Regions from separate parts of the Cloacibacillus sp. genome, predicted to be linked through region 2. Evidence: riboswitches for the same ligand, from Rfam matches in the RefSeq annotation. Region 2 holds a riboswitch; the other holds the start of a gene.

Region 1 (10,022 bases), on a different contig from region 2:
TGCTTTCGATCCTTGTCGGCAAGGTCCTTAAAGTAAGCTGGGAGATGTCCTTCGCCACCTCGCTGACGGCGCTCTACGGCTTCCCGCCGAACTACATCCTCACAGAGGAGTCGGTCAAGGCTCTCGCCGAGACCCCCGAAGAGCACCAGTACCTGCTTGACTCGATGCTGCCGCAGATGATCGTCGGTGGCTTTGTGACGGTCACGATCACCTCGGTCGTTATCGCCGGTATCTTTATCGGACTGCTTTAAGCTGTAACACTCCGTCGGCGCGTGAGCGCAGGCGGAGAAAGTTTTAGGAGGCTTGAAATGAACATAAAAGAAGCTGCCGAAAGGCACAACGATTACATCATCGCCCAGCGGCGCCGGTTCCACGCCCACCCCGAGCTTTCGTTCGAGGAAAAAGAGACGACGGAGGCGATCAAGGGCGAGCTTGAGGCGATTGGGATCGCCGTTGAGACCTTCCCAGACTACTACGGCCTCATCGGGACGATCAAGGGAGGTAAGCCGGGACCGGTGGTGATGCTGCGCGCCGACATCGACGCGCTGCCCTCGGTGGAGAAGACTGGGCTGCCTTTCGCCTCGGAGAACGAGGGCAAGATGCACGCCTGCGGGCATGACGCCCATATCGCGATGCTGCTTGGCGCGGCGAAGATCCTCATGGAGATGCGGGAGGATATCCACGGAACGGTGAAGCTCATGTTCCAGTCCGCCGAGGAATCCTGCCACGGGGCGGAATATTACGTCGAAAAGGGCTGTCTTGACGGCGTCGACGCGATCTTCGGCATGCACATCTGGGGCGTCTTCGACGCGCCGCTCATGAGCCTTGAGCCGGGCGGGCGCATGGCCTCATGCGACAACTTTAAAATTACCGTCCGCGGGCTCGCCGCCCACGGCTCCGCGCCGCATCTTGGCCACGACGCGGTCGTCGCGGCGGCCTCCATCATCATGAACCTCCAGACCTTCGTCAGCCGTGTCAACGACCCGCTCAACACGCTCGTCGTCTCCGTTGGCACGGTACACGCCGGGCAGCGCTTCAACATCATCGCGAACGAGGCGGTGATGGAGGGTACGGTGCGCACCTACTCGCGCGAACTGCGCAAGACGATCGACAGTCAGCTTGAAAAGATCATCAAGAACACCGCGGAGGCCCTCGGCTGCGAGGCTGAGTTCCAGTACGACCGCTTCCCCGGTCCCGTCATCAACGACCATGACGACTTGAACAGGATCGCGAAGAACGCCGCCGTGAAGCTCTACGGCGAGGAGATACTGACGACGATGCCGCGCCTCACCGGTTCGGAGGACTTCGCCTACTTCATGGAGAAGGTCCCCGGCTTCTACGGCTTCATCGGCGCGCTCAACCCGTCTAAGGGCATCACCTACTCCAACCACAGCGATAAATTCACCGTAGACGAGGATGCGATGCACCGTGGCGCGGCCCTCTACGCGCAGTTCGCAAAAGATTTTACGGATGAAAGGGCGGCGGGATAATGGCTGCCGACATCAAGGCTCTGGCCGCGAAGTACAACGATTATATAGTGGAGAGACGCCGGTATTACCACGCCCATCCGGAGCTTACGGAACATGAGGCGGAGACGACGGAGGCCATCGTAAAGGACCTTGAGGCGATGGGGCTCTCCGTCGAGCGCTTCGACGGCATGTACGGCTGCGTTGCGTCGCTTAAAGGCGCGAAGCCCGGCCCTACCGTGCTGCTGCGGGCCGATATCGACGCCCTTCCAGTGAAAGAGGCGACGGGGCTCCCCTTTGCCTCGCAGAACGAGGGCAGGATGCACGCCTGCGGACATGACGCCCACATCGCGATGCAGCTTGGCGCGGCAAAGATACTGTCGGAGATACGCGACGAACTCCGCGGCACGGTGAAATTCTTCTTCCAGCCGGCCGAGGAATTGGCCCTCGGCGCGAAGGACGCCGTCGCCCGCGGGCTGATGAAGGGCGTAGACGCGGTATACGGAGTGCATGTATGGGGTCAGCTCGACGCCGGAAAGGTGAACATCGAACACGGCGAGCGTATGGCCTCCTGCGACATATTTACGCTGACGGTCAAGGGCGAGGCGAGCCACGGCTCGGCGCCCCACTTGGGACGCGACGCGGTCGCCGCCGCATCCGCCGTCATCATGGCGCTGCAGACGATCGTCAGCCGCGTGAACAACCCGCTCAACTCGCTCGTCCTCACGGTCGGCACCTTCGACGCGGGACAGCGTTTCAACATCATCGCCGATAAGGCCGTCATGGACGGCACGGTGCGTACCTTCGATCCGAAATTTCGCCTGCAAATGGAGGAGATGATCAGAAAGACCGCCGAAGATGTGGCGGCCGGCTACGGTTGCACCGCGGAGCTTGAATACAAATATCTCTGTCCCGCCGTGATAAATTCCGACGAAAAGGTCATGGAGACGGCGCGCGGCGCGGCGGTGAAGCTCTTCGGCGAAGAGGCGCTCGTCCCCTTTGAAAAGCTGATGGGCTCGGAGGATTTCTCCTTCCTCATGGAGAAGGCCCCGGGAGTTTATGGTTTCATTGGCGGACGCAGTGAAAATGTTCCCGGCTCGGGGATGTCCAACCATCACGAATGTTACACGGTCGACGAGAAGATACTCCCGATGGGGGCGGCGCTCGCGGCGCAGTTCGCGGCGGATTTTCTCGCGCAGTAACAATTCTATCTTTAGCCGTACATGAGAGGCCGCCCGCGGGCGGCCTCCTTTTCTATATCGGGCGGCTAAATCGCTTGACTATCCATAGTTGACAAAGATTTCTGTTAATGCTCTAATTAGATAACAATACAGGGGAGCTTGCGAAGCAGGCTGAGAGGAAGTAATCGAACTTCGACCCTTACACCTGATGCGGGTAATGCCGCCGTAGGAAGATAGCATATATGTCTTTTTAGCGGGGGAATGCCGGTTCGGGTGTTCCCCCGCTTATTTATGGAAAGAGAGTGATGGTACGTGGAATATCGGACGCAGATGGAGGCGGCGCGCAGAGGAATCCTCACGAAGGAGATGACTGCGGTCGCGGAGAAGGAGCACATTGAGGCGGGTAAGCTGATGAAGCTGCTGGCGGAGGGGCGGGCGATAATCCCCTGCAACAGGCTGCACACCGTGATCTCGCCGAATGGGTTGGGCTCGATGCTCAGGACGAAGATCAACGTCAACCTCGGCACCTCGCGGGACATGACCGACTTGGAGATGGAATTTCAGAAGGTGCGCAGCGCCGTCGAAATGGGTGCGGAGGCGATCATGGACCTCAGCTCCTTTGGGGATACAAGAAAATTCCGCCGCTGTCTGACGGAAAACTGTCCCGCGATGATCGGCACCGTACCGATTTATGACGCCGTGGTCTATTATAACAAGCCGCTCGCGCAGATAACGGCGGCGGAGTGGATCGACATCGCGCGCATGCACGCGCGGGACGGGGTCGATTTCATGACCGTCCATTGCGGCATCAACCGTGACACGGCGGAAAAATTCAAAAAAAATAGGCGTCTGACGAATATCGTCTCCCACGGCGGCTCGATAATCTTCGCCTGGATGGAGATGACCGGCAATGAAAATCCATTCTACGAACGCTTTGACGAGCTGCTCGACATCTGCCGCGAATATGACGTGACGCTGAGCTTGGGCGACGCCTGCCGTCCCGGCTGTATCGCGGACGCTACCGACGCCTCGCAGATCGGCGAACTGATAACGCTCGGAGAGCTGACAAAACGGGCCTGGGCGAGAGATGTGCAGGTGATGATAGAGGGGCCGGGGCACATGCCGCTGAACCAGATCGCGGCGAATATGGAGATAGAAAAGACCCTCTGCCACGGAGCGCCCTTCTACGTGCTCGGTCCGATCATCACCGACGTCGCCCCCGGCTATGACCATATCACCTCCGCGATAGGCGGCGCGCTGGCCGCCGCGAACGGAGCCGCCTTCCTCTGTTATGTGACGCCCGCCGAACATCTGCGTCTGCCCGGCGTCGACGACATCAAGGAGGGAATAATCGCCGCGCGGATCGCGGCGCACGCCGCCGACATCGCCAAGGGAGTGCCGGGCGCGAAGGACTGGGATCACGACATGAGCCTCGCGCGTAAAAAGCTCGACTGGGAAAAGATGTTCACGCTGGCGATAGACCCGGAAAAGGCGAGGCGCTACCGCGCCGAATCAAAGCCCGAAAGGGAGGATACCTGCAGCATGTGCGGCAACTTCTGCGCCGTCAGAAATATGAACCGCATCCTGGACGGAGAGATCGTCTCTATTTTTGACGAATAGGCATAAGCAAGAGCCGGCGGCTGCCTTGTCCGCCGCCGCGTAGAACGGCAAAATCATCGGTCACCTGCTCCGCCGCGCGGCGGCGAAACTATAAAAAAACCGGCCTGGTTTACTATGGCAAAATAAATTAGTGAATCGGGCCAGTTTTGATACTTCCATTATCAGGAGGAGTCTCCGCGAGATAGGGCTATTCCTCTTCTTCGTCCCCTTCGCGCTCCTCATCCATACGTTGGTTCTCAGCCTCGATCTCCGCCAGATAGAGACGCCAGATCTTCAGCGCGAGATAGGCGCAGAACGTACCGCCGATGAGCCCCGCGGCGATCGGCAGCGGTTTTGGCACGCCCATCGCGTAGCTCCCAAGGCCCCCGAGCGCGTAGCCGTAAGCGATTATTGTGGAAAATGATAAAAACAATACTATCAGTCGTTTACTCATGGGGATATTCTACTTCATTTTTCTGTTATTGTGGCAATATAGCGGACGATTTCCTTCGGGTGGGAAAAGAGATAAATTACAATTTATTACTCAGCCCATTGACGCCAAATCGGCATTTTTTGATCTGCGACGATCGGCGGACGGCCCTATAGGCTGTTTCTGCTTGGATCTTCCTGTGCCGACTTGCAGCGGGGATATGTTGCGGATACGGGATTTTATGCTAAGATTAGTTGTTCTTGTACTACACAGTGAGAGTCAAGGGCTCTTACACGCATTCTCCGCGCCCACCGCGGAGGCTGAAAATTTTATACGGGGCAATTTTAAGGAAGAGTTTATCGCAGCAGGGCAACATCAAGTAGGGGGATTATTTTGTAATGATGCAGCGTTCCAGGATATATAACACATCTTCGGATTTTGTCTATCTCGATCTGCGCGGCAAGATCGTCAGCAAGGAGCTGAAGCCGTCGCAGAGACTGCTCGAGGTAAAGATAGCGACAGAGATGGGAGTGAGCAGGACTCCCGTGCGCGAGGCGCTGAGGCGCCTTGCCAACGAGGGGCTGGTCAAGATCGTCCCCAACAGCGGCGCGAGAGTGGCGGCCCCGACGGTGAACGAAATGGAAAGCGCCTATAATGTGCGCGAATATCTTGAAAGCCTCAGCGTGGAGCTCGCCTGCCGCAACGGTATGGACCGCCGTGTGCTTGAACGGCTGGAAGAGGTGCTGCGCTCCGAGGAGAGCGCCTTTGAAAATAAGGATCTCGACGCCTTTCTTGAGGCAAATAACACCTTCCACCGCCTCATCGCGGAATCGGGAAAGAACAATGTGCTCTGCGAGTATATTGACAACATCATGCTCCGTACCAACGTCTATATCTTCTTCTACGACCAGTTCGACGAGAAGGATAACTACTCTTCGCAGGAGCACCGGGCGATACTCCGCGCGATAGCCCAGCGTGACAAGGAGAGGGCGCAGGAGCATATGAGGGAGCATCTGCACCATTCGCATCGGGTGCTTGAAGTGCCTGATTCAAGAAAAAAAGATTGAACGGAGGTAATATCATGACAGAAAATACAAAGATACCGTCTTTTGACCTGACAAGGAACTATGCGCGTGTAAAAGAGGAGGTAAACGTCGCCGTTCTCCGAGTGCTCGACACTCAGCACTTCATACTCGGCCCCGAGGTGGAGGCCCTTGAAAAAGAGATCGCCGCCTACCTGGAGGTGAAGAACGCCGTCGGCTGCGCCTCCGGCACCGACGCCCTCGTGCTCGCGCTGATGGCCCTCGACCTGAAGCCGGGCGACGAGGTGATAACGACTCCCTTCACCTTCTTCGCCACCGTAAGCTGCATTACGCGCAACGGAGCGACGCCGGTATTCGCCGATGTCGACCCCGTTACCTACAATATAAAGAGCGAAGATATTCTTGCGAAGATCACTCCGCGCACGAGGGCGGTGCTTCCCGTTCACCTCTTTGGGCAGATGTGTCCTCTTGAGGAGATAAAGGACGAGCTGAAAAGACGCGGTATAGCTCTCATCGAGGACTGCGCGCAGGCCATCGGCGCCCACCGGATGATCGACGGCCGCGTAGCGCGCAGCGGCTCCGTCGGCGATATGGGCTGCTTCTCCTTCTTCCCGACGAAAAACCTCGGCTGCTACGGAGACGGCGGTATGGTCTCCATAGCCGATAACCCAGAGTTCGCGCAGCGCGTGAAGAACCTCCGCGTTCACGGCGCGGGCAAGACCTATTTCCACGAAGAGGTCGGCATAAACAGCCGCCTCGACGCGCTGCAGGCGGCGATCCTCCGTGTGCGTCTGCGCCATCTTGAGGGCTGGAATGAAGAGCGCCGTATCGTCGCCGAGCGTTATATGACGCTCTTCGCCGAGAAGGGACTGCTGGAGCTTATCACACCGCCGGCGGAGCTCGCGGGAGGACGCCATGTCTACCACCAGTATGTTATTCGCGCGCAGAGGCGCGACGAGCTTCAGAAGTTCCTCGACGAGCGCGGCGTAACGTCGCGCGTCTATTATCCGCTGCCGCTCCATCTGCAGCACTGCTTCTCATATCTCGGCTACGCCAAAGGCGATTTCCCCGTGTCGGAGATGCTTGCCGACGAAGTGCTCGCGCTGCCTATGTTCCCCGAGCTGCTGCCCGAGGAGCAGGAGCGCGTCGTCAATGAAATTGCTGATTTTTACGGCGTCGGCAAATAAAATTGACCAAATTAGACTATAATATATAGAAATTAGATTAGGAGGTGCCACGGATGTTCTATCCGTTTTTCGACCCGACGATCATCGTGCTGATCCCGGCCCTGATATTCTCGATGTGGGCCCAGTTCAAGGTCAAGGGCGCTTTTGCGAAATACAGTGAAGTCCGCGCCATGAGCGGAGTCTCGGCGGAGCAGGTCTCACGCACGCTGCTTGACCGCCGCGGGCTGGCGAACGTCAAAATCGAGCGCGTCCCCGGCGAACTGACCGACCACTACGATCCACGCTCAAAGGTCCTGCGCCTTTCAGACAGCGTAAATTCCAGCCGCAGCATCGCGGCTATCGGCGTTGCCGCCCATGAGGTCGGCCACGCGATACAGGACAAGGAGGGCTACGGCTTTCTGAAGTTCCGCAACGCGATCGCGCCGGGCGTGCAGCTCTGCTCGACGCTTTCGATGCCGCTATTCTTTATCGGGCTGATTTTTGGCTCGCTGAATCTGCTCAACGTCGGCATCCTGCTCTTCTGCGGCGTGCTTGTCTTTCACCTCGTGACCCTGCCGCTTGAGTTTGACGCGAGCGCGAGGGCTCTGAAGCTGCTGAGCGAGACGAATACCCTTTCGGGGAGCGAGCTCGGCGGCGCCAAGGCCGTGCTCGACGCGGCGGCGCTGACCTATGTGGCGGCGCTGGTGATGACCGTGCTGCAGCTTGTGCGTCTGCTCGCGCTGCGCAATATGCGCCGCGATTAAAAGCCTTCGCGCGGCGTATTTTTAGGCGAAGCAGCGATGAAAATAGCAATCTCTTTTTCCTCTCACCGATACCAGGCCGGCCATTCACGGATTTGCCGCGGCTGCTTTGCCTGCGTTGTGGGATCGGGAATCGTAGGAGAATAAAATTAGAACTGCTCCCCGTACGGGGAGCAGTTGCCTTGTGACCGCTGGCGGCCGTGCCGCCTGAATTTTTATCTTTTTCGTATAGTATAATAGAGGTCGTTGAGAAAAGATGTTGTGCGACATCCTTTTCTCTCGTGATAAGGGGTTGATTCTATGAGGGGATTAGAGGCCGCTCTTACAATATATGGAGAGGTGCAAAATGGGGCGTTTGCTTCAGAGGCGCTGAGAAAGGTATATAACAACATCGCGCCCGCAGACCGCAAACTTGCCGCGACGCTTGTTTATTGTACGCTGCGGCGGCAGAGTCTGTGGAAGACGGTGTTGCTAAAATACTGCAAGCGCAATCCGCGCGAACTCCCGCCGCTTACGATGAACGCGCTGATGATCGGTATCGCGGGAATAGTGGAGCTTAAGCATTTCGCGCTGCCTGTCCTGATAAACGGACTGGTGCAGGCGATAAAAAACAGCGGCGAGATGAGAGATATAGGACTTGTCAACGCCGTGCTCCATACGGTTGCCGACGAATCGCAGAAGTTTATCGAAGGCCTTAAAAAGAGCAGCGCGCTCAGGGACCAGGCCCTTTATTGGGGGGTACCCGGCTGGGCCGCCGCCTTGTGGTCGAAAGAGCTTTCGATTCCCGAGGCGAAGAGGCTCGTGCGCGCGAGCGGTATGAAGACCTATCTCTCCCTTCGCCTTTCGCGCGGGGTGGACCGCGGCCAATATATTGAGGAATACAACGCCTCTGGGCGCAAAGGATGGGCATCGCCCTTTCTGGAATTTTCCGTCCGTACGGCGGCTAATCCTTACCCTGTCGATCTTCCCGGTTTTGGCGAGGGACGGATCATGCCGCAGAGCGAATCGTCGATGCTCGTACCAGAACTGATCGCCAAACGCTGGAAGGGCGGCCGGATACTCGATATGTGCTGCGGACGCGGCGTTAAGACGGGACAGCTCGCGGATATTCTTCCCGAGGCGCATATAGAGGCCTGGGATATTTCGGAGGGCAAGATAAAGTCCGCCAGGTTTGAGATGATGCGTATGCATACCGAGGACAGGGTGACCTTCAAGAGGGGCGACTCTCTCTCCCTAGTTCCCGACGAGGCGCCGTCGGCGATACTGCTTGACGCCCCCTGCACCGGAAGCGGCACCTGGGGCCGTCACCCCGAGAGCAAATGGCGCTGTTCGCCGGAGCAGGTGCAGCAGAACAGCGTTCTGCAAAAGCAGCTGCTGGAACGCGCCGTATCCCTGGTTGCTCCCGGCGGGATCATAGCATACAGCACATGCAGCCTCTTCCGCGACGAGAACGAAAAGGTCATCGCCGACGTCATGGCCCGCCATCCGGAGCTTATCGAGCTGCCAACCGAACGTACGGCTAAATTCATGATAAAGGGCAAGCCTTACGGAACGACGGTCACGCCGTCGCTGCCGTGGGTCGATGGATTCTATATGACGCTTCTTGCGAAGAGGAAATAAACGGAGGTTGGTTCAATGGGCAGAATTCACCGTTGGGGAATGATACTCGCTTTTCTTGTGATAATAGGCTGCGCATATATCGGAATAAAGATGGTCTTCATCGAGGATAAGGATTCCGAGGTGCCGTCCGTCACGGGGATGCAGCTCGTCGACGCAGTTGACGCGCTGCAGGAGAGGGGGCTGCTGGCTAAGGTGGACAAGGTTGATTCCCCGATGCCGGCGGATACCGTCGTCTCACAAAACCTCTCCGCCGGGGAAAAGGTCTCCAAGGGGAAGGTTGTCCTGCTGCGCGTGAGCAAGGGGGGCGCGATACAGCCGATCCCCGACGTCCGAGGGCTTAAGTTCGAGGAGGGCGTCAAAAAGCTCAGTGAGGCCGGTTTTAAGGTCGATAAGATAACGCGGGTCACGGATAGGCTGAAACCCTCTGGCACGATCATTGCACAGAATCCCGCCTCTCCCCAGCAGGTAGCGGCTAACTGTATGGTGAGCCTGCTCGTCAGCAGCGGCACGAGCGGTGAGAGTTCCTTTGTGACGATGCCCGACCTTCGCGGGCAGGACCAGGAGTCGGCTATCGCGATGATAGAGCAGCTTGGACTGCGTCTGGGACAAATGGCGGACGCGCCCTCGACCTCGATGCCCATCGGCAGCGTGCTTTCGTCGCGTCCGAAGGGCGGGGCAAAGGTCCCCGCCGGTTCGCTGGTGAATCTCACCTTTGCGAGAGAGCCTCTGGCCTCGGAGGCAGCCCCCGACGTCCCC
Region 2 (10,022 bases):
AATATCCTTGACGGGGCCAACGGCGTGATAAAGAACAACGACGACCGCCACCCGAAGGATCTCTGGACCGCCGCCGAGCGCGGGCGGCTGATAAACGTGCGGCGGAGCTTCAAGGATTCGGACGAGGCGGAGTGGATCGCGAAAAAGATTGAGTCGCTGCACGACGACGGCTACGCCTACGGGGAGATGGCGATCCTCTACCGTATGAACGTCCTGAGCCGCGGCATGGAGCAGGCGCTGCTGGAGCGTTCGATACCTTACCGCGTCATCCGCGGCGTCGCCTTCTATGAGCGCGCCGAGGTCAAGGACGCCCTCTCGATGCTGCGTCTCGCCGTCAATCCGCGCGACGCCATTTCGCTGGCGCGCGTCGCCAACATTCCGACGCGCGGGCTCGGAAAAAAGAGTGTAGAGCTGCTGGGCGAGGCGATCGCGGCGCTGGAGTCCGCCGGTGCGGAGGAGCTGTGGAAATCGGTCCTCGCGAATGGCGGCGGCCTCAAGGGCAAGCAGGGCGGCGGCGCGAAGGCGCTCGCCTCCGACATGCTCGCGATCCTCGCGAACGAGGACAACATCGGTGAGGCGGTGCGCACGATCATCGACTCAAACGGATACGAAAAGTATCTGCGCGACGAGTATCCTGACGACTGGGAGGAGCGCGTGGAGAACGTGATGGAAATTCTTTCCATCGTCTCGCCGGAGAGCGACATTACGCAGGCTCTGACGGAAATACCGCTGATAACCGACCAGGATTCGCCCGAAGGCATGGAGGACTCCGTCAACATGCTGACGCTGCACGCGGCGAAGGGCCTTGAGTTCCCCGTGGTCTTCCTCATCGGGCTTGAGGAGGGTATCTTCCCGAGCGCCCGCTCCGTCACGGGCGAGGGCGATATCGCGGAGGAGCGGCGTCTCTGCTATGTCGGGATGACGCGCGCGCGGGAGCAGCTTTACATCAGCTGCGCCTCGAGCCGCCTGCTCTTTGGCGGCATCCAGCGCAATCCGATGTCGCGTTTCCTCGGCGAGATACCGAAAGATGTCAAAGAATTTACAGACGACGCGCAGGGAGGCGGCTATCATGCCGACAATAGGGCTAACGGGCGACGTTGGCGCTGGTAAGAGCATGCTCTGTAAAGAGTGGGCCGCGATGGGGGCGCGCGTTATAGATTCGGATAGCGTCGCGCGCTCCCTATGGGACGACCCGCAGATACAGAGGGAGGCGGAAAAGCGTTGGGGCGCCGGTTTTTTCAACGCGCCGCACAGGGAGTTGTGGGCGAAGATCGCCGCGAAGATATTCACCGACGAAGAGGAGTACCGCTTCGCCTCAAAGCTGCTGCACAAGAGGACGATGGATGAGATAAAGGAGATGGCGGACGCGGCCGGCGGCTGGGTGGTGGTGGAGATACCTCTGCTCTACGAGGCCGGGTACGACGGCTGGCTTGATTATGTGGTCTACGCCGCCGCCCCCTTCGAGAAGCGTGTCGAACGCAACGCGAAGCGCTGCTGGAACGCCGAAGAGGTCTCCCGTCGTGAGAACAGGCTTTTGCCGAGCGAAGAGAAGATGGCCAGGGCCGACTTTGTTCTGGTAAACGACGGCACGGAGGAGCGGTGGCGGGAGAAGGCGCGGGAGCTGGGCGCAAAGCTGGCCTCGCTGTGAAGGCCGACCTATTTTGCCGCCGCGCCCGCTTTTGGCGGCGGAATATGACAGCCGGAGATGAGCGATAAATGGACTGGCATTATATACTGGCACAGGCGATAGGGTTTGGTGGTGCGGCGATGCTCATCGGCGCATATCAGTGCAAAACGTCGCACCGTCTTTTCGGGATGCAGATCTGCGGACATCTGCTCTATATCATCCACTTTTTTATGCTGGGCGCCCTCTCCGGCGCGACGACCCTCTTTATTGCGCTGCTGCGCGGCGTCATTTTATTTAACGCTAAAAAACGCTGGGCCCGCAGCCCGCTGTGGCTGTGGCTTTTTATCGGCCTCTTTGCCGCCGGCTGTTTTGCGACCTGGACGGACGCATTCAGCCTGCTGCCCTGCGCCGCGATGATCGTCACCACCTCGGCGATGTGGAGCACCAACGGTAAGAAGATCAGGCTGGCGAATATGTTTGTCAGTTCGCCCTTCTGGCTTGTCTACGACGCGCACGCTGGATCATGGTCCGGCGTGCTCTGCGAGCTTTTTGCGATATCCTCGATAATGATCTCCATATTCCGCTACGGGCTGAAGGCTCTCGACGTGGACGAGAGTGCCGGTAACGGCTAGGGCGCGGCCGCTGCCGGAAACGCGGCGGCGCCTGCGGTTTATTACGGGAATAAGAAAGGAAAAGGAATAATGAAAGCGTATGAACGTCTGCTTGAATATGTGCGCATCGCCAGCGCCTCCGACGAAAAGGGCGCGGGCAGCCCGAGCGCGCCGGGCATCTGGGATATGGCGCGTCTGCTTGAGAGGGAGATGCGGGAGATGGGGCTCTCCGAGGTTTGCATCGACGAGCACTGCTATCTTTATGCCGCCATTCCTGCGAATATAGAGGCGGAGGCCGCCGTCCTTGGCCTTATCGCCCATATGGACGTCTCGCCCGCCTCGCCCTGCGAAGATATCAGGACGCGCCTGGTGGACTACGGCGGCGGCGATATTGTTCTCTGCGAAGATAAAAATATCGTCATGAGGGTCTCCGATTTTCCCTTTCTGGAGGATTACGAGGGGAAGAGGCTCATCGTCACCGACGGCACGACTCTGCTCGGCACGGACGACAAGGCGGGGATCGCCGAGATCCTGACGATGGCGGAGCGGCTGCTGGCCGACGATTCGATCAGGCACGGCAAGATCGTGATAGCCTTCACTCCCGACGAGGAGATCGGGCGCGGTACGGAACATTTCGACCTGAAAAGGTTCGGCGCCGACTTTGCCTATACAGTGGACGGCGGCCGCTTCGGCGAGATATCCTACGAAAATTTCAACGCCTCGGCGGCTCATGTCTCTTTCACGGGACGCAGCGTCCATCCGGGGACGGCGAAGAATGTTTTGATAAACGCGCAGCTGCTGGCGATGGAGTTTTTCTCGATGCTGCCGGCGGCGGAACGTCCCGAAAATACCGAGGGGCGCGAGGGCTTTTTCCTTCTCGACGAGAGCGGCGGCGGCGTGGAGAGCGCCTTTCAGCGGTATATCCTTCGTGACCACGACGGGCGGAGGCTCAGGGCGCGCGAGGATATGATACGTGAGGCGGCGCGCCGCATCAATGAAAGGTACGGCGAGGGCCGCGCGGAGCCGGTGATAACGCAGACATACCGCAACATGGCCGAGGTGGTCGAAAAATATCCGTTTATGATCGATATCGCGAAGGAGGCCGTCAGGGCGGCGGGCGGCGAGCCATTCATCGCCCCGATACGCGGCGGCACGGACGGGGCGAACCTCTCTTTTATGGGGCTGCCCTGCCCTAATCTCGGGACGGCGAGCCACAACCATCACGGACGGCTGGAATTCGCCTGCGCCGATGATATGGAGCTGGTCGTCGGGATGCTGGTGAAGATCGCGGAGGCGTACGCGTCGATAGATAAAAGGCAGCGGTAAAGGCGGGACGCGGCGCTGAAATATTAAAGGCGCCGGAGCGGCGGCGGTCGATTCCCCGCGCTACGGCGCCTGCCGTTTATGGACGGCGGCGTCCGCCGCCGTGAGGTCCGGCGAAGTTGTTTTTAAATCATCGCCCCGAAGGTGCGCGTCAGCACCATCCTCTTTTGCAGGCAGTAGACGAGCAGAGCGCCGATCACCGCGCCGGGGACGGAGCTCATGAGGAAGGAGCCGGAGAAGAAGAGGAAGCCGATGCCCTTGCCGAGGATGGGGCCGAGAACCTTCGCTCCTACCCAGGCTCCGACGATGCCCGTACCGACCGGCTCGGCGCAGGCGGCGCAGACCTTGTATCTTTCGGGCAGGGCCTTAGCCGCGAGGCCGACAAACAGCGCGCCGAACATGCTTCCCGGGAAGGCGAAGAGGCTGCCCGTGCCCATCAGGTTTCTGATGACGCTCGTCGTAAAGGCCGCGCCTACCGCCCACCAGGGGCCGAGGATTATCCCCGCGAGCACGTTTATCGTGTGCTGAAAGGGGAAGCACTTGGTCGGCCCCATGGGGATCGAGACGACGGAGAGCACCACGCCGGCCGCCGCGAAGGCTCCGGCGAGAACCGCCCTTTTAAATAGCTTTTTTCTTTCTTCGTTCTGCATTTTTATTACCTCCAGGTTCAATAAATTTTACAAAAAAGTTACCGGCGTGCCTCAGCAGCCGAGGCTCTTGTCTATCTCCCTCATCAGCGCCTTCGCGGCCTCTCTGGGGTCGGCGGCCCTCATCACCGCGCCGGAGAGCGATATCCCGCTGCATCCGCAGCCGGCGAGACGGGAGACGTTCGCGAGCCCGATGCCGCCGATGGCCACCGAAGGGATATCAACCGCCGCAAGCGCCTCTTTGATGCCCTCCGGGCCGATGACGACGGCGTCGTCCTTGGTTGCGGTGCCGAAGGCCGTGCCGCAGCCGATGTAGTCCGCGCCCAGCCGCTGGGCCTCGCGCGCGAGCTCCGGCGTGCGCGCCGTGCCGCCGATGATAAAGTCCGGCCCCGCGATCCGCCGCGCCGCGCCGACCGGCAGATCTTTTTGCCCGAGGTGGACGCCGTCGGCTCCCGCCGCGAGGGCGATATCCAGCCGGTCGTTGACCAGCAGCGCCGCGCCGCGCGCGTGACAGAGATCTTTCAGCGCCAGCGCCGTATTGTAACATTCGCGCCCCGTCCAGCTCTTTACGCGCAGCTGGACCGCTGTGACGCCGCCTTCGAGAGCGGCGGCCGTCTTCCCGAGCACATCGTCCGGCGTATCGCCCTCGCCGCAGATCAGATAGAGGCGGAGCTGTTCCGCGAGTCTTTTCCTGTCTACCGCCAAATTATTTCACCTCATTCCGTAATATGGAGCCGTATTCAGCAAGCATGTCCATGAATTTTATTCTGAAAGAATAGGGGCCCTCCGTATCCGCTGCGGCCTCCGCCGCCGCGCGGCGGAAGAGCCTCAGTGCGCGCCGCGCCGCCTCCAGCGGCCTTTCCCCCGCGCAGTAGAGCGCCGTCGCGCTGCCGAGCGCGCAGCCGATCCCGCTGGTGCCGCGCAGCAGCGGCGAGCCTCCGTCAATGACGAAGCTGTTCCTTCCGTCGGAGATGTTGTCCGTCTCTCCGGTGCTGTAGACGGTGCAGCCGTATTTTTTCGCGCACGCTTCGACGAGCCGCGCCGCGCCGTTTACCGCCGTGTCGCAGGAGACGCCGCGCGGAGCCGCGCCGCTGCCGCCGAGAGCGCCGATCTCCGCCTCGTTGCCCTTTATCACGGAGAAGCGGAATTCGGCGAGCAGCGCGTCGGCGATATCCGTGCGGTATTTTGAAAATCCGTAGCCGACGAGGTCTATCACTATCGGCACGTTGTTTTTCGCCGCCGCGGAGGCCGCCGCGCGGTAGAGCGCAAGGGCGTCGTCAGGCGGCGTGCCGATGTTGATCAGCAGCGCGTCGCAGGTGGCGGCGATCTCTCCCGCCTCCGCGATCTGGCGCGACATTATCGAAGCGCCGCCGAGCAGCGCGACGCAGTCGGCCTGGAGCTGCGCGGAGACGCCGTTCGTTATCTGGTAGACGAGAGGCCTAGCCATGAACGATCTCGGTCCACGGCATGGTGACGGCGTGTCCGAGGCAGCCCGCGCCGTGCCCCGCCGTCACCCCGTAGTGAAGTCCCGCCCGTAGGTACTGCCGCGCGCGTGCCACCGCCTCCTCAAGTCCGAGACCGGCGGCAAGCTCCGCGGCGATTGCCGAGCTCAGAGTACAGCCGGTGCCGTGGTTTGCCGTCGTCTCAATCCTTCTGTCCTGCAGCAGCGAGATTTTGCCGTCCGCGAGCAGCACGTCCGTGATGATCTCCGGCTCGCCCGCGAGATGGCCGCCCTTGACGAGCACCGCGCCGCAGCCGAGCTTTGCGATCTCGCGCGCCGCGGCCGTCATCTCCTCGACGCTCTCTATCCTCATCCCCGTCAGCTTTTCGGCCTCCGGGAGGTTAGGGGTGACGATCGACGCCAACGGCACGATGATCTCCTTCACCGCCTCGACGGCGTCGGCGGCGAGCAGGGAGTCCCCGCTCTGGGCCACCATCACCGGATCGACGACGATCTTTTTTATTCCCAGCTCCGACAGCCCTTCGGCGACGGCCCTGATCGTTTCGCGGTTGCCGAGCATCCCCGTCTTGACCGCGCCGAGCGGGAAATCATTGCCCACGGCGAGTATCTGCGCCTTGATTATCTCCGGCGGCGCGTTATGGATGCCGGTCACCCCGAGAGAATTTTGAACGGTGAGCGCCGTTATCGCCGAGGTCCCGAAGACCTTCAGAGCCGCGAAAGTCTTTAGATCGGCCTGAATCCCCGCGCCGCCGCCGGAATCGCTTCCCGCGACGGTCATCGCTATTCCGCGGTATATCCCATATTTCATCGCCATACCCCTTTTCAAAATAAAAACCCCGCTCTAATCAGAGCGGGGCATCTTTTCTTTTCTCGGCCTCGCTCCCTACGCCGGCATTAACCGGATCAGGTCTGGGGTCGAAGTCAAAAACTTCCTCTCAGCTTCTTAAGCTCCCCCGGAGTCGCAGTTATTATCATCCTAACGAACGGTACTGTCAACTTGACAAAGATGGGGCGAGTTGTTAAAACATTCTTAACATCGGGGGAGTCGCGAGGCTGAGAAATTGACGCATGTCATGACCCTTTGAACCTGATACGGATAACGCCGTCGTAGGGAAGATGGAGAAATCATTTACCTTTTCTTTCATCTCCGGTGTAATAATGACCTCTGGAGGATGCAGCAATGAAAATACCGCTTAGGATACTCGTCGAGGGGGCCCTCTCCATCGCTCTTGCCGTGGTGCTCTCTTATTTCAAACTTTTCTCGATGCCGCAGGGCGGCTCCGTGAGCCTCACGCTGCTGCCGCTGCTGATTTTCGCGTTCAGGAACGGCTGGCGCTACGGAATATTCGTCGGCGTGGTCACGGGGCTTCTGCGTCTTATGCTCGGCGGCTACGTGGTGCATCCGCTCCAGGCGCTGCTTGACTATCCCGTTGCCAGCGGGCTGATCGGGATCGCGGGATTCTTCCCGCGGGAAAAATGGCTCGGCGTGCTTTGCGCCTGTTTCGCGAACTTTGCCGCGGCGGTGCTTTCGGGCGTCGTATTTTTCGCCTCTTACGCGCCGGAGGGGACCAATATCTGGCTCTATTCGATACTCTACAACGGGAGCAGCGTACTTCCCGAGACTGCCATTCTGATGGTGCTCGTATATATAATAATGCCGAGGCTGGAAAAATTCAGGTAAAGGAGGGGGCCGCCGTATGGAGACGACAAGACTGCCGCAGGTGACGATAGAGCAGGATAATGGGACGGGAGTGGATTCCGCTCTGATGGTGCTTGGCGGCAGGGAGCCTTCGCCCCTTTGGCTCTCGGAGCTTGCTTTCCGCGGCGAGGTGTGGGCGGTCGACCGGGGGATAGAGGCCTGCCGCCGCGCGGGGATCATCCCTCGGCGTCTTATCGGCGACTGCGACAGCGCCTCCGCCGAAAGCTGGCGCTGGGCGGAGGATAACGGTGTTCCCATAGAGAGGTATCAGAGCGAAAAAGACCTGACCGATTTTCAGCTGGCGCTCGATATCTTCCGCGAAAAAAATAAAGATCGGGTAAAAAAAATATTTTTAACGGGCGCCTGGGGCGGCAGATTTGACCATTTATGGAGCCTAGTCCTCTCTTTTTTGAACTTTTCCTCTCCGCACGTTCCTTTTTGCATCGCCGACGAGAGGGAGGGGCTGGTCCTCATTGAGGGACCCGCGGAGGCGGCCTTCACCTTTACGCGGAGACCGAAGGCGCTCTCACTCTTATCTTTTTCCGATAGCTGTACCGGCGTATCGATCGCCGGCGTCCGCTGGCCCCTTAACGAGGTCGTGCTCCGCCTTGGCTTTCCCTACGCGATAAGCAACCGTCTTGACGGCGGGCGGCGCGCGCGCGCCGGCTGCGAAAGCGGCCTGCTCGGTTTTTACTGGGTATGGGACGAAGCGTAATCTCCGGCGCGGATTGTGTAAAGCCTCTCTTTCACCGCGCGGTGATGGCTGTATAATATAACGCGCAAAAATTTTTCTGCCTGGGCAGGAAGGGAAGCGAAAAATATGTCACGCCATTCATTGAAATACGGCGGCGGGGAATTTAAAGTAAACCTCCCCGACGAGCTTATAAAAGAGGTAGTCGAACCAAACCATGTGGAGCTGCTGCCCGGCACTCCGGAAGAACATGTGCGCCGCTCGCTCGAGTCGCCGGTGGGCACGCCGCCCTTCGACGAAATATTCCACGCCGGAGAAAAGGTCTGTATCGCGATCTCCGATATCACGCGCCAGTGGCAGTCCCCGGCGGTCGTCGTACCGCTGCTTGTCGAGCGGCTCAACCGGCTGGGCATCCCGGACGCGGATATCACCGTCCTGTCGGGGACCGGCACGCACCGGCGGCAGACGAGCGCGGAGCACGATGCTCTTATCACGGCGGAGCTCTGCGGGCGTGTCAGGATAATCGACCACAGCTGTACCGAGAGCGAGTGCACCTATCTGGGGACCACTTCGCGCGGGACGCCGGTGAAGATAAATTCCATCGCAGCAGGGAGCGACCGGCTCATCCTTGTGGGCGGCGTGGTTTATCACTTTCTCGCGGGGTTTGGCGGCGGCGTGAAGAACATTCTTCCCGGGATATCGGCGCGTGAGACGATCATGAAAAACCACGCGCTGGCGCTGAACGAAGGGCTGGGGAGCGGGACAAATCCCGACGTCCGCAGCGGAAACATCTCTGCTAGCAACCCCTTTCACATGGACCAGGTCGAGGCGGCGCGGATGGTGAAGCCAGACTTTATCGTCAACGTCGTTGTGGACGGTGATTATAAAGTCATAAAGGCCTTCGCCGGTGATGTCATTGAGGCGCACCGCGCGGCGGCGAAGCTCGTCTCCGACATAGACGCCGTGCCGATCGAAAGAAAATATCCGCTCTGCATCGCCACCGCGGGCGGCTTTCCGAAAGACATCAACCTCTACCAGACCTCCAAGACGCTCTGCAACGTGCTTGCGGCGGCGGAGAGGGGCGGCACCATCATTGTGATGTCGCGCTGCGGCGAGGGCTTCGGCGATCCCGACTGCGAGTCGCAGATAAGGGACTATGACAGCCTCTATGACCGCGAGGTGGCGCTGCGGGACAATTTCTCGATTGGGGCCTATATCGGATACCTCTTCTGCGAGGCCGCGGAGAAGTTCAACTTCATCATGGTCACCGACATTCCCCGCGAGTCCTTCGCGAAGATGAAGATAACGGCCGCCGCGACGCTTGACGAGGCCCTTGAAGCCGCGAAGAGGCTCAATGGCGGCACTCTGGAGATGCCAGTCTGCCTCATGCCGCACGGCGCGGAGACACTGCCGCATATACGTGGGGAAGAATAAGGGATATTCTGATTCCACACAGATAGGTATGGCGGCATTGTCGTGTTAAAATATCTCATGTGATTTTGACAGAAAAAATTAAGGATGTGTTTGAATGCTGGGAAATCTATTTTCTGCCGAGGGAATATCGGAGCTGCTTTTAAGCCTGCCCGCCGTCCTCTGGGCCATCACCTTTCACGAATATTGCCACGGCCTCGCCGCCAAGATGCTGGGCGACACCACGGCTGAGCGCGCGGGGCGGCTCTCGCTGAACCCGCTGGACCATTTGGACCCGCTGGGCGCGCTCTGTCTGCTGCTCTTCCGCTTCGGCTGGGCGAAACCGGTGCCGATAGACACGCGCTTCTTCAAGCATCCCAAACGCGACATAATCATCGTCAGCCTTGCGGGCGTCGCCGGCAATATGCTGACGGCTTTCGTCTGCGCGCAGCTCGTGCGCTTTGTCCCCGGGCTCTTTGTCAGTTGGGGGGCGCGGCAGTTAATCCTGCTGATGATCTATATCAACCTCGGCCTGGCGGCCTTCAACCTCAT

Evidence for each region. A riboswitch is a leader RNA that binds a small molecule or an ion and turns the genes downstream of it on or off. The one in region 2 is predicted to bind thiamine pyrophosphate.
Region 1: linked by a shared signal. The riboswitch ahead of thiC (phosphomethylpyrimidine synthase ThiC) and the one ahead of thiD (bifunctional hydroxymethylpyrimidine kinase/phosphomethylpyrimidine kinase) in region 2 are both predicted to bind thiamine pyrophosphate.

Annotation. Positions count from the first base shown of each region.
Region 1 covers NZ_JAJBUX010000078.1:8,285-18,306, reverse strand. Annotated here, with positions in the region: gene LIO98_RS10380 (hypothetical protein) at 1-251, shown strand, start outside; gene LIO98_RS10375 (amidohydrolase) at 309-1,490, shown strand; gene LIO98_RS10370 (amidohydrolase) at 1,490-2,668, shown strand; TPP riboswitch at 2,789-2,897, shown strand; gene thiC (phosphomethylpyrimidine synthase ThiC) at 2,960-4,267, shown strand; gene LIO98_RS10360 (hypothetical protein) at 4,455-4,700, opposite strand; gene LIO98_RS10355 (GntR family transcriptional regulator) at 5,075-5,743, shown strand; gene LIO98_RS10350 (DegT/DnrJ/EryC1/StrS family aminotransferase) at 5,758-6,906, shown strand; gene LIO98_RS10345 (zinc metallopeptidase) at 6,960-7,649, shown strand; gene LIO98_RS10340 (RsmB/NOP family class I SAM-dependent RNA methyltransferase) at 7,947-9,266, shown strand; gene LIO98_RS10335 (PASTA domain-containing protein) at 9,282-10,022, shown strand, end outside.
Region 2 covers NZ_JAJBUX010000030.1:984-11,005, reverse strand. Annotated here, with positions in the region: gene LIO98_RS03880 (UvrD-helicase domain-containing protein) at 1-1,110, shown strand, start outside; gene LIO98_RS03875 (dephospho-CoA kinase) at 1,070-1,648, shown strand; gene LIO98_RS03870 (YgjV family protein) at 1,717-2,259, shown strand; gene pepT (peptidase T) at 2,329-3,564, shown strand; gene thiW (energy coupling factor transporter S component ThiW) at 3,687-4,211, opposite strand; gene thiE (thiamine phosphate synthase) at 4,263-4,913, opposite strand; gene LIO98_RS03850 (hydroxyethylthiazole kinase) at 4,915-5,655, opposite strand; gene thiD (bifunctional hydroxymethylpyrimidine kinase/phosphomethylpyrimidine kinase) at 5,648-6,478, opposite strand; TPP riboswitch at 6,533-6,635, opposite strand; TPP riboswitch at 6,699-6,802, shown strand; gene thiT (energy-coupled thiamine transporter ThiT) at 6,851-7,351, shown strand; gene LIO98_RS03835 (thiamine diphosphokinase) at 7,368-8,084, shown strand; gene larA (nickel-dependent lactate racemase) at 8,190-9,494, shown strand; gene LIO98_RS03825 (site-2 protease family protein) at 9,589-10,022, shown strand, end outside.